One region of the Nocardiopsis sp. L17-MgMaSL7 genome, then DNA from elsewhere that is predicted to be linked to it. Evidence: riboswitches for the same ligand, from Rfam matches in the RefSeq annotation. Region 1 holds a riboswitch; each other region holds the start of a gene.
The links. Region 1 has a riboswitch for thiamine pyrophosphate ahead of thiO (glycine oxidase ThiO). Riboswitches for the same ligand answer to the same signal wherever they lie in the genome.
Positions count from the first base shown of each region.

Region 2: linked by a shared signal. The riboswitch ahead of thiD (bifunctional hydroxymethylpyrimidine kinase/phosphomethylpyrimidine kinase) and the one ahead of thiO (glycine oxidase ThiO) in region 1 are both predicted to bind thiamine pyrophosphate.
Region 3: linked by a shared signal. The riboswitch ahead of thiC (phosphomethylpyrimidine synthase ThiC) and the one ahead of thiO (glycine oxidase ThiO) in region 1 are both predicted to bind thiamine pyrophosphate.
Region 4: linked by a shared signal. The riboswitch ahead of BDW27_RS10555 (ECF transporter S component) and the one ahead of thiO (glycine oxidase ThiO) in region 1 are both predicted to bind thiamine pyrophosphate.

Region 1 is NZ_QGTF01000014.1:61,091-63,284, reverse strand. It holds gene thiE (thiamine phosphate synthase) at 1-338, opposite strand, end outside; gene BDW27_RS22190 (Rv2175c family DNA-binding protein) at 406-765, opposite strand; TPP riboswitch at 885-995, shown strand; gene thiO (glycine oxidase ThiO) at 964-2,194, shown strand, end outside.
Region 2 is NZ_QGTF01000001.1:331,144-333,337, forward strand. It holds gene BDW27_RS01415 (DUF368 domain-containing protein) at 30-959, shown strand; TPP riboswitch at 1,016-1,116, shown strand; gene thiD (bifunctional hydroxymethylpyrimidine kinase/phosphomethylpyrimidine kinase) at 1,105-1,908, shown strand; gene BDW27_RS01425 (sodium:alanine symporter family protein) at 1,999-2,194, opposite strand, start outside.
Region 3 is NZ_QGTF01000008.1:152,320-154,513, forward strand. It holds gene BDW27_RS16015 (SOS response-associated peptidase) at 1-660, shown strand, start outside; TPP riboswitch at 787-902, shown strand; gene thiC (phosphomethylpyrimidine synthase ThiC) at 892-2,194, shown strand, end outside.
Region 4 is NZ_QGTF01000005.1:143,415-145,608, forward strand. It holds gene BDW27_RS10550 (ABC transporter ATP-binding protein) at 1-686, opposite strand, end outside; gene BDW27_RS10555 (ECF transporter S component) at 690-1,331, opposite strand; TPP riboswitch at 1,415-1,522, opposite strand; gene BDW27_RS10560 (glycoside hydrolase family 19 protein) at 1,704-2,194, opposite strand, start outside.

The DNA of each region.
Region 1 (2,194 bases):
GGGTCGGCGCCGATGACGTCGCGGGCCAGGGGCACCGGCAGGTCGCGCTGGCCCAGGTGCAGGACGTCGGCGCGCACCGCGCGGGCGATGTCGGCGCGGTCGTTCACGGCGAGCAGGGCTCCGTGGCGTTCGCACGCCTCCCTCAGAACCTCCAGGGCGGCCAGTTCCTCGCGCGCCTCCAGCCCCTTGTCCCGGAGCTGGATGATGTCCACGCCCCCGGACAGGGCGGCGTCCGCGAACTCCGCGAGATCACCGCTCTCGGTCCGGGCGTCGGTGCACAGGTACAGAAGGGATGCGTCCAGGCGCTCGCGCAGGCTGGTTCCGTGACTCGTCCTCACGCGCCCCACCATAACCAACGGCCCGGGAGACGTCACCGCGGTGGTGCGTCCCCGGGCCGTGGACGGCTCAGAAGGCCATGCCCTGCGCCCGGCGTCGGACCTCGGTGCCCCGGTTCTCGCGCATGGCCTGGATCGGTGTGCCCGGCAGGGTGTCGTCCGGGGTGAACAGCCAACGCAGGGCCTCCCCGGTGGAGAATCCGGCGTCGGTCAGCAGCACGATGGTGCCCGGCAGGCCCTTGACCAGGTCCTGACCGTCCAGGAAGGCGGCGGGGATGGAGAGCTCCCCACCGCGCACCACGCCCATCAGGCGGTTCTCGCGGATGAGGGTCTTGATGCGGTTGGGGCTCACGCCCAGCGGGGCGGCCGCCTCACGCAGGGTCAGCCATTCGCCGACGAGTTCGTCGAGTTCACGATCGCTTTGTGTCACCTCACCAATCTGCCACACCCGACCGGGCCTCGGAGACCATCGCGCCGCCTGAGGACACCCTGCCTGGGAGATCCCCGCCACGGCCGGTCCGGACGCGTTGTCCTAGGATGGGGCCCAGAGACATGTCCCGCGGGAGCCGGGTGGACCCGGCTGAGAGGGAGGCTCGCGGCCTCCGACCGCACGAACCTGATCCGGGTCATACCGGCGAAGGGAGTGGAACACGGCGCCGTGCGCACCAACGACGTTCCCCCACAGAAGACGATTCATCCCACCAATACCGTGGTCGTGATCGGCGGCGGGGTCGTCGGCCGGGTCACCGCCTGGCGGGCCGCCCAGCGCGGCCTCGCCGTCACCCTGGTCGAACCCGACCCCGTCACCGAACCCTCCACCGCGCGCGCCTCCTCGACCGTCGCCGCGGGCATGCTCACCCCCGCCACGGAGGCGGCCTTCGGTGAGGAGGAGCTGATGGAGCTCGGGGTGCGCTCCGCGCGCCTGTACGACGGCTTCGTCGCCGAACTGGAGGAGGCCAGCGGGGTCGACGTCGGCCACCGCCGTACCGGCACCCTCCTGGTGGCCTTCGACCGCGACGACCTGGCCGTCCTCACTGACCTGCACGCCCTCCAGGAACGCCTGGGCATCCCCACCCGACGGCTGACCAGCCGCGAGTGCCGCCGACTCGAACCGACGCTCGCGCCCGGCGTGCGCGGCGGGGTGCTGGCCCCCGAGGACCACTCCGTGAACCCGCGCGCCCTGCTCCTGGCCCTGGCCCTGGCCGGGGAACGTGCGGGCGTGCGCGAGTTCTCCGGGTACGCGGAGGAGGTCACCTCCCCGGGCCCCGGCGGGTCGCGACTGGGCGTGCGCCTGGCCGACGGCACCGCTCTGCCCGCCGACCAGGTGGTGCTGGCCGCCGGGTGCTGGGGCGAGAGGGTCCGGGTGCCCGAACCCGTGGTGCCGCCGCTGCGCCCGGTCAAGGGACAGCTGCTGCGCGCCCGGGTGCCCTCCGGGGAACCGCCGCTGGTCACCCGTACCGTGCGCGGCCTGGTGCGCGGGTTCCCCGTCTACCTGGTCCCGCGCGCGGACGGCGAGGTGATCGTCGGCGCCACCCAGGAGGAACTGGGCCACGACACCTCCCTGACGGTGGGCGGGCTCTGGCAGGTCCTGCGGGACGCGCGCGAACTCGTCCCGGGGGTGAGCGAGCTGGAGGTCGTCGAGACCTGTGTGGGACTGCGGCCGGGCTCGCCCGACAACGAACCCCTCCTGGGCCCGACCCGGGTCCCGGGACTTCACCTGGCCGCCGGTCACTTCCGGCACGGGGTCCTGCTGGCCCCTGTGACGGGGGAGGTCATGGCCGAGGCCCTCACCACCGGCGCGCTGCCCCCGTACGCGCGTCGGTTCGCAGCCAGCAGATGGACGCGTGAGCAGACGTGGG
Region 2 (2,194 bases), on a different contig from region 1:
GGGAAGCTCCCGGGCCAGCGCCCGACAACATGGCCAAGTCAGTAGGCTCCTACATCTTCAACGCGGTGCGCGGCGGGGCCGTCGGCACCTCCGAGGCACTGCCCGGCATCAGCGGCGGCACGGTCGCACTGATGGTCGGCCTCTACGACAAGCTGATCGGTGGCGCGGGCCACGTGGTCAGCGGCATCAAGCGCTACGTCACGGACGTGCCCCGGGGGCGCGGCAAGGAGCGCGCCCAGGAGCAGTTCCGCCAGGTGGACTGGTCGGTGCTCGTCCCCGCCCTCATCGGTATGGCCCTCGCGCTCGTCCTGGCCGCCGTCTTCCTCGCCCCGCTGGTGGAGGCGCACGCCCAGTACGCGTACGCGCTGTTCTTCGGTCTGGTCCTGGCCTGCCTGTGGATCCCCTACACCGGCGCGGGCAAGAAGTGGAGGGCCTGGCACTACGCGGTGGCCCTCGTCTTCGCCGCGCTCGCCTTCACGCTCACCGGCCTGCCCGGCGCCAACCTGCCCACGCACCCGGTGGTGGTCTTCTTCGCGGCGGCCGTCGCGATCTGCGCTCTGGTACTGCCGGGCCTGTCGGGTTCCTTCATCCTGCTGACCCTGGGCCTGTACGAGCCGACCATGGCCGCCCTGCGCGCGGCCGACCTGCCCTACATCACCGTCTTCGTGCTCGGCATGATCACCGGTCTGGCCCTGTTCGTGAAGGTGCTCCAGTTCCTGCTGGAGAACCACCACCACATCACCCTCGTGGTACTCACCGGCCTGATGGCCGGTTCGCTGCGCGCCCTGTGGCCGTGGCAGGACGAGAACCGCGACCTGCTGCCGATGACCGACGTCCCCGTCACGGTCGCCTTCGCCGTCGGCGGCTTCGTGGTGGTCGTCGGCATGATCATCTGGGAGCAGCGCAAGCACGCCCAGCAGGCGCGGGTGGAGACCCACCACCACAACGTCACCGTCTGACCGTCCACTACAGTCGGAAACACCACAAACCAACAGTGATGCCGGGGCCGCGAGGCCCCGGCGGCGCGGGGTGCCGGAGAGACTCCTCCCGGCTGAGAGCACACCCGTCGAACCTGCCCTAGTTCGTACTAGCGAAGGAACGCCAATGAGCGCGTACAACGTCGTGTCCATAGCCGGAAGCGACCCCAGCGGGGGTGCCGGCGTCCAGGCCGACCTGAAGTCGTTCTCCGCCCACGGAGTCTTCGGGATGACCGTGGTGACGGCGTTGACCGCCCAGTCCACACGCGGGGTCACCGGGGTACACGGTGTCCCCGCGTCCTTCGTCACCGACCAGATGGACACCCTGTTCACCGACGCCACCGTGCACGCGGTCAAGGTGGGGATGCTGTCCACGTCCGAGGTCACCGAGGCGGTCGCGGCCGCCGTGGACCGCTACGGACTGCCGCACGTGGTCGTGGACCCCGTGATGGTGGCCAAGAGCGGCGACCGCCTCCTGGAGAGGTCGGCGATCGAGGCGCTGCGCACCGTCCTGCTGCCGCGCGCCGACCTGCTCACCCCGAACCTGCCCGAGGCCGCCGACCTGCTCGGCGAGACGGAAGCCACCAGCCTGAAGGAGATGCGCGGGCAGGCCGAACGCCTCCTGGAACTCGGACCGCGCCGCGTCCTGCTCAAGGGCGGCCATCTGCCCGGTGAGGAGAGCGTCGACCTGCTGGTCGACGGTGTCTCGGAGCCGGTGGAGTTCCGTGCCGACCGCGTGGCCACCCGCAACACCCACGGCACCGGCTGCACCCTCTCCTCCTCGATCGCCGCCCTGCTCCCCCAGCGTCCGGACGCGGTGGCCGCCGTCGCCGACGCCAAGGCCTACCTCACCGAGGCCCTGCGCCGCGCCGACGAGATCGATGCTGGCGGCGGCCAGGGGCCGGTGCACCACTTCCACGCCTGGTGGTAGCGGACCGGGGGTACGCGAAGGGGGGACCGGCCGTGGCGGCCGGTCCCCCCTGTCGTCGGCCCGGGGACCCGTCCCCCGGCCGAGCGCGGACTACTTGCTGACGTCGTCCATGATCACGTCCGGGTTCCGCCAGTCCTTGTGGTTGAAGAACTTACGCGTCTCCGAGGTGATCAGCCCGGAGAGCAGGATCAGACCCACCAGGTTGGGCAGCGCCATGAGACCGTTGGCGATGTCGCTGAAGAGCCACACCGAGTCGAGGTTGGCCACCGAGCCCACGAAGATGATG
Region 3 (2,194 bases), on a different contig from region 1:
GGTCGACCGGGACCGCGCTCCCTGCACACGATGCGCTGGGGCCTCGTGCCGGGCGGCGCCAGGGACCGCAACGTCGGCTACCGCATGATCAACGCGCGCAGCGAGACGGTCGCGGACAGGCCCGCCTTCCGCACCGCCTACCGGAACCGCCGCTGCCTCCTCCCCGCTGACGCCTACTACGAGTGGCAGCTGCTCAACAAGGACGGCACCACCGAGGCCAGCACCTCTCCCGCCACCGACCCCCAGCACAAGAGGCGCAAGGCCAAGGCCGCCAAGAAGCCCTTCTCCGTCCACTACTCCGGAGACGAACCGCTCGCCCTGGCCGGGATCTTCGAGCGCTGGCGCGACCCCGAGGTCGACGACCCGAGCGACCCCGACGCCTGGCTGTGGACCTGCGCGGTCATCACCACCGAGGCCGCGCCCGAACTCGCCCACATCCACGAACGCATGCCCGTCGTGGTGCCGCGCGAGGACTGGGCTGTCTGGCTCGACCCCGCCACCGGCGCCGAGGAGCTGGCCCACGTGCTGGACGACTCCCCGGTGGACCGGTTCTCGGTGGACGAGGTCTCCACCGACGTCAACAGCGTCAAGAACAACGGCCCCCACCTGCTGGAACCGGCCGAGGACTCCGGTCGCGGCGAACCGGAGACACTTTTCTGACCCCGGCGAGGCTGGACAGGGCCGGGGACGGCCTGTGTATGGTGTGCGAGGCCACGGGGGAGTGCTCCCCGGGGCCCTGGACACCGTGATCGGGGTGTCCCGGCACGTTCGACGTGCGCACATGTGAATACGCAACGCGGGAGCTCGCGCCATGGCGGGCTGAGAGGGCGACTCAAGGGTGTCGCCGACCGCAGAACCTGTTCGGGTAATTCCGACGTAGGGAGGCATGCCATGACGGCTATCGACGGTCGTGACGTTTCCACCGCCGACGAACACCGGGTGACCACAGGTCCCATCATGGGATCTCGCAAGGTCCACGAGGAGATCACCACCCCCGAGGGCACCACCCTCCGCATCCCGCGCCGCCGGGTGGATCTCAGCAACGGCAGCCACTTCGATCTGTACGACACCTCCGGCCCCTACACCGACGACAACGCACACATCGACGTCCACCAGGGGCTCCCGCGCACCCGCGAGACGTGGGCACTGGACCCCGTCGACGGTGCGACCACCCAGCTGGCCCACGCCAGGGCCGGGACCATCACCCCCGAGATGCGCTTCGTGGCCGCCCGGGAGGGCGCCGACCCCGAGTTCGTTCGCGCCGAGGTCGCGATCGGCCGCGCGGTCATCCCGGTCAACCGCAACCACCCCGAGTCCGAACCCACCATCATCGGCAAGAACTTCCTCGTGAAGATCAACGCCAACATCGGCAACTCCGCCGTCACCTCCTCGGTGCCAGAGGAGGTCGAGAAGATGGTGTGGGCCACCCGTTGGGGCGCCGACACCGTGATGGACCTGTCCACCGGCAAGCGCATCCACGAGACCCGCGAACGCATCGTCCGCAACTCACCGGTCCCCATCGGCACCGTCCCGATCTACCAGGCACTGGAGAAGGTCAACGGCGACCCCACCAAGCTGAGCTGGGAGATCTACCGGGAGACCATCATCGAGCAGGCCGAACAGGGCGTGGACTACATGACCGTCCACGCGGGCGTCCTGCTCCGGTACGTGCCACTCGCCGCCCGCCGCGTCACCGGCATCGTCTCGCGCGGCGGCTCCATCATGGCCGCGTGGTGCCTGGCTCACCACAGGGAGAGCTTCCTCTACACCCACTTCGAGGAGCTCTGCGAGATCCTTCGCCGCTACGACGTCACGTTCTCCCTGGGCGACGGCCTGCGCCCCGGTTCCATCGCCGACGCCAACGACGAGGCCCAGTTCGCCGAGCTGCGCACCCTGGGGGAGCTCACCCACATCGCCCGCTCGCACGACGTGCAGGTGATGATCGAGGGCCCCGGCCACGTGCCGATGGACAAGATCAGGGAGAACGTGCGCCTGGAGGAGGAGCTGTGCGGCGAGGCGCCGTTCTACACGCTCGGCCCCCTGGCCACGGACGTCGCCCCCGGCTACGACCACATCACCTCCGCGATCGGCGCCGCGCAGATCGGCTGGCACGGCACCGCGATGCTCTGCTACGTGACCCCCAAGGAGCACCTGGGGCTGCCCAACCGGGACGACGTCAAGACGGGCGTCATCA
Region 4 (2,194 bases), on a different contig from region 1:
GCGATCACTCCCCCGCCGGGTTCGACCACCACCACCCGGTCCACCAGGTCCACGACGTCCGCCACCCGGTGTTCGACCAGCACGAGGGTGGCCCGGGTCTCGCCGAGCAGGCGGGAGAGCAGGTCGCGCACGAGCACGGCACCGGCCGGGTCGAGGTTGGCGGTGGGTTCGTCCAGGAGCAGCAGGCGCGGCCGCATGGCCAGCGCACCGGCGATCACCAGGCGCTGCTTCTCGCCGCCGGAGAGCGCGCCCGTGGAGTGCCGGAGTCCGTAGGGGAAGCCGACCTCCGCCAGGGAGCGCTCGACCCGCGGCCAGATGAGTCCGGGCTCCACCCCCAGGTTCTCCAGTCCGAACGCGACGTCGTCCCCGGCGCGGGCCATCACGAGCTGGGTCTCGGGGTCCTGGCTCACCAGCCCGACGCCGCCCCGGCCGCGGTCGGCGGGCGCGCCGTCCACGAGCAGCGATCCCTCCTGCTCGCCGCTGATGGCGCCGTCCTCACCGGTGAGCCCGGCCAGGGAGTGCAGCAGGGTCGACTTGCCCGCACCCGAGGCGCCGAGCAGCAGGACCCTCTCCCCCGGTTCGACGGTCAGGTCCACCCCGCGCAGGGCGTGGTCGTCGCGGCCCGAGTGCCGCCATCCCCAGCCGGAGAGTTCGACGCGCGCACCGCCTGTGTCGGGTCGGGTCACGGGTCAGCCCCTGGCCGAGGGGAAGGGGGCCAGCGCACCGGCCCGGGCCAGCGCGGTGGTGAGCAGCCGGGCGCCCACGCCCGCGATGGCAGCCGCACTGAGGACCACGATCACCCCGTAGGTGAGCTGGTACTCGATCGGCCAGGTGACGTTGTAGGCGATGTTGTCCCGGATGGCCGGGGAGAGCCCGGCGACGGCGGCGGCGAGCACGGCCACGCCCATGTTCCAGCGCCGGTAGGCGAAGGCGAGGAAGACCAGCTCGGGCAGCAGCCCCTGGAGGGCGCCGTCGAGGACGACCATGATCCCCCACTGGGTGCCCAGCACGGCCGAGACGGAGGCGGCCGCGATCGAGGTGAGCAGGGCCGCGCCGGGCTTGCGGATGATGAGGCCGCCGAGCACGCCGGAGATCAGCCACATGCCGTAGACGACGGCCTGCCCGGGCGGGAAGGCGACGAACAGCGGTGTGGTGACCGACCAGACGATGTTCCACAGCCAGAAGACGACGCCGACCGCGACGCCGATCACTGCGGCCACGACGATGTCGACGGTGCGCCAGCTCCGGAACTTCGCCAGGACCTCCTGGACGGTGCCCGTGGGCCGGGCGGCGGTTCCGGGACCGGTCTCACGGCCGCTTTCGGTACTCATGGTGGTTGATGTCCCTTCGTCGGGGTGACGAGGGCCCATGTGGCCAAGAGCGCCAGCCGGGCGCGCGCACGCGCACGCCTCGGTGGCGGTTTCCTATGACTTCCTTCGCTGGCATGACCCAGATCAGGTGTGTAAGGGTCTGCGGCCGGGTGCCGCACTCTCAGCGCTCACGCGCTCCCCTGTCGGATTGCCTCCATTATGGGGCAAACGTGACGAGTGGTGAAGACCTTCCCTCCTGTGGGACGCGAACGCACCGGCGCCGGACAGGCCGCGGAGGGTCCGGGAACGCCGGAGCGGGGGCGCGCCCGACGGTGGTCGCCGGTCGCACCCCCGCTCGGGGTGCCGTCACGGGTGCCTGGACGCACCCGGGAATCAGCAGCTCAGGTTCGACCCCGTGGTGGTGCCGAGGATCTGGGTGAAGTGCGTGAACGTGTTGATACGGCTCTGCACCTGTCCCGGGTTGCCGCCGTTGCACTCGATCGAGCCGTTGATGGAGCGGATCGACTCGCCGAAGCCGTGACCGTCGACGATGGCGGTGTGCCCCGACATCGTTCCGGCGCCGGGCTGGGTGTTCCAGAACCAGAGGCCGGTCCGCCAGGCGATCGCGGCGTCCTGCTCGACCAGGTAGGGGTTGTTCAGCAGGTCGATGCCGAGGGCGTCACCGGCGGCCTTGTAGTTGTAGTTCCAGCTCAGCTGGATCGGGCCCTTGCCGTAGTAGGCGGACTGTCCGGCCGGGCAGCCGAAGGGCTGGCTCCAGTCGCAGTAGTGCGGGTAGTTGGCCTCGTTGGTCTCCTTGATGTGCACCAGTCCACCGGTCTCGTGGCTGACGTTGGCGAGGAACGCGGCCGCCTCCCGCCGCTGCA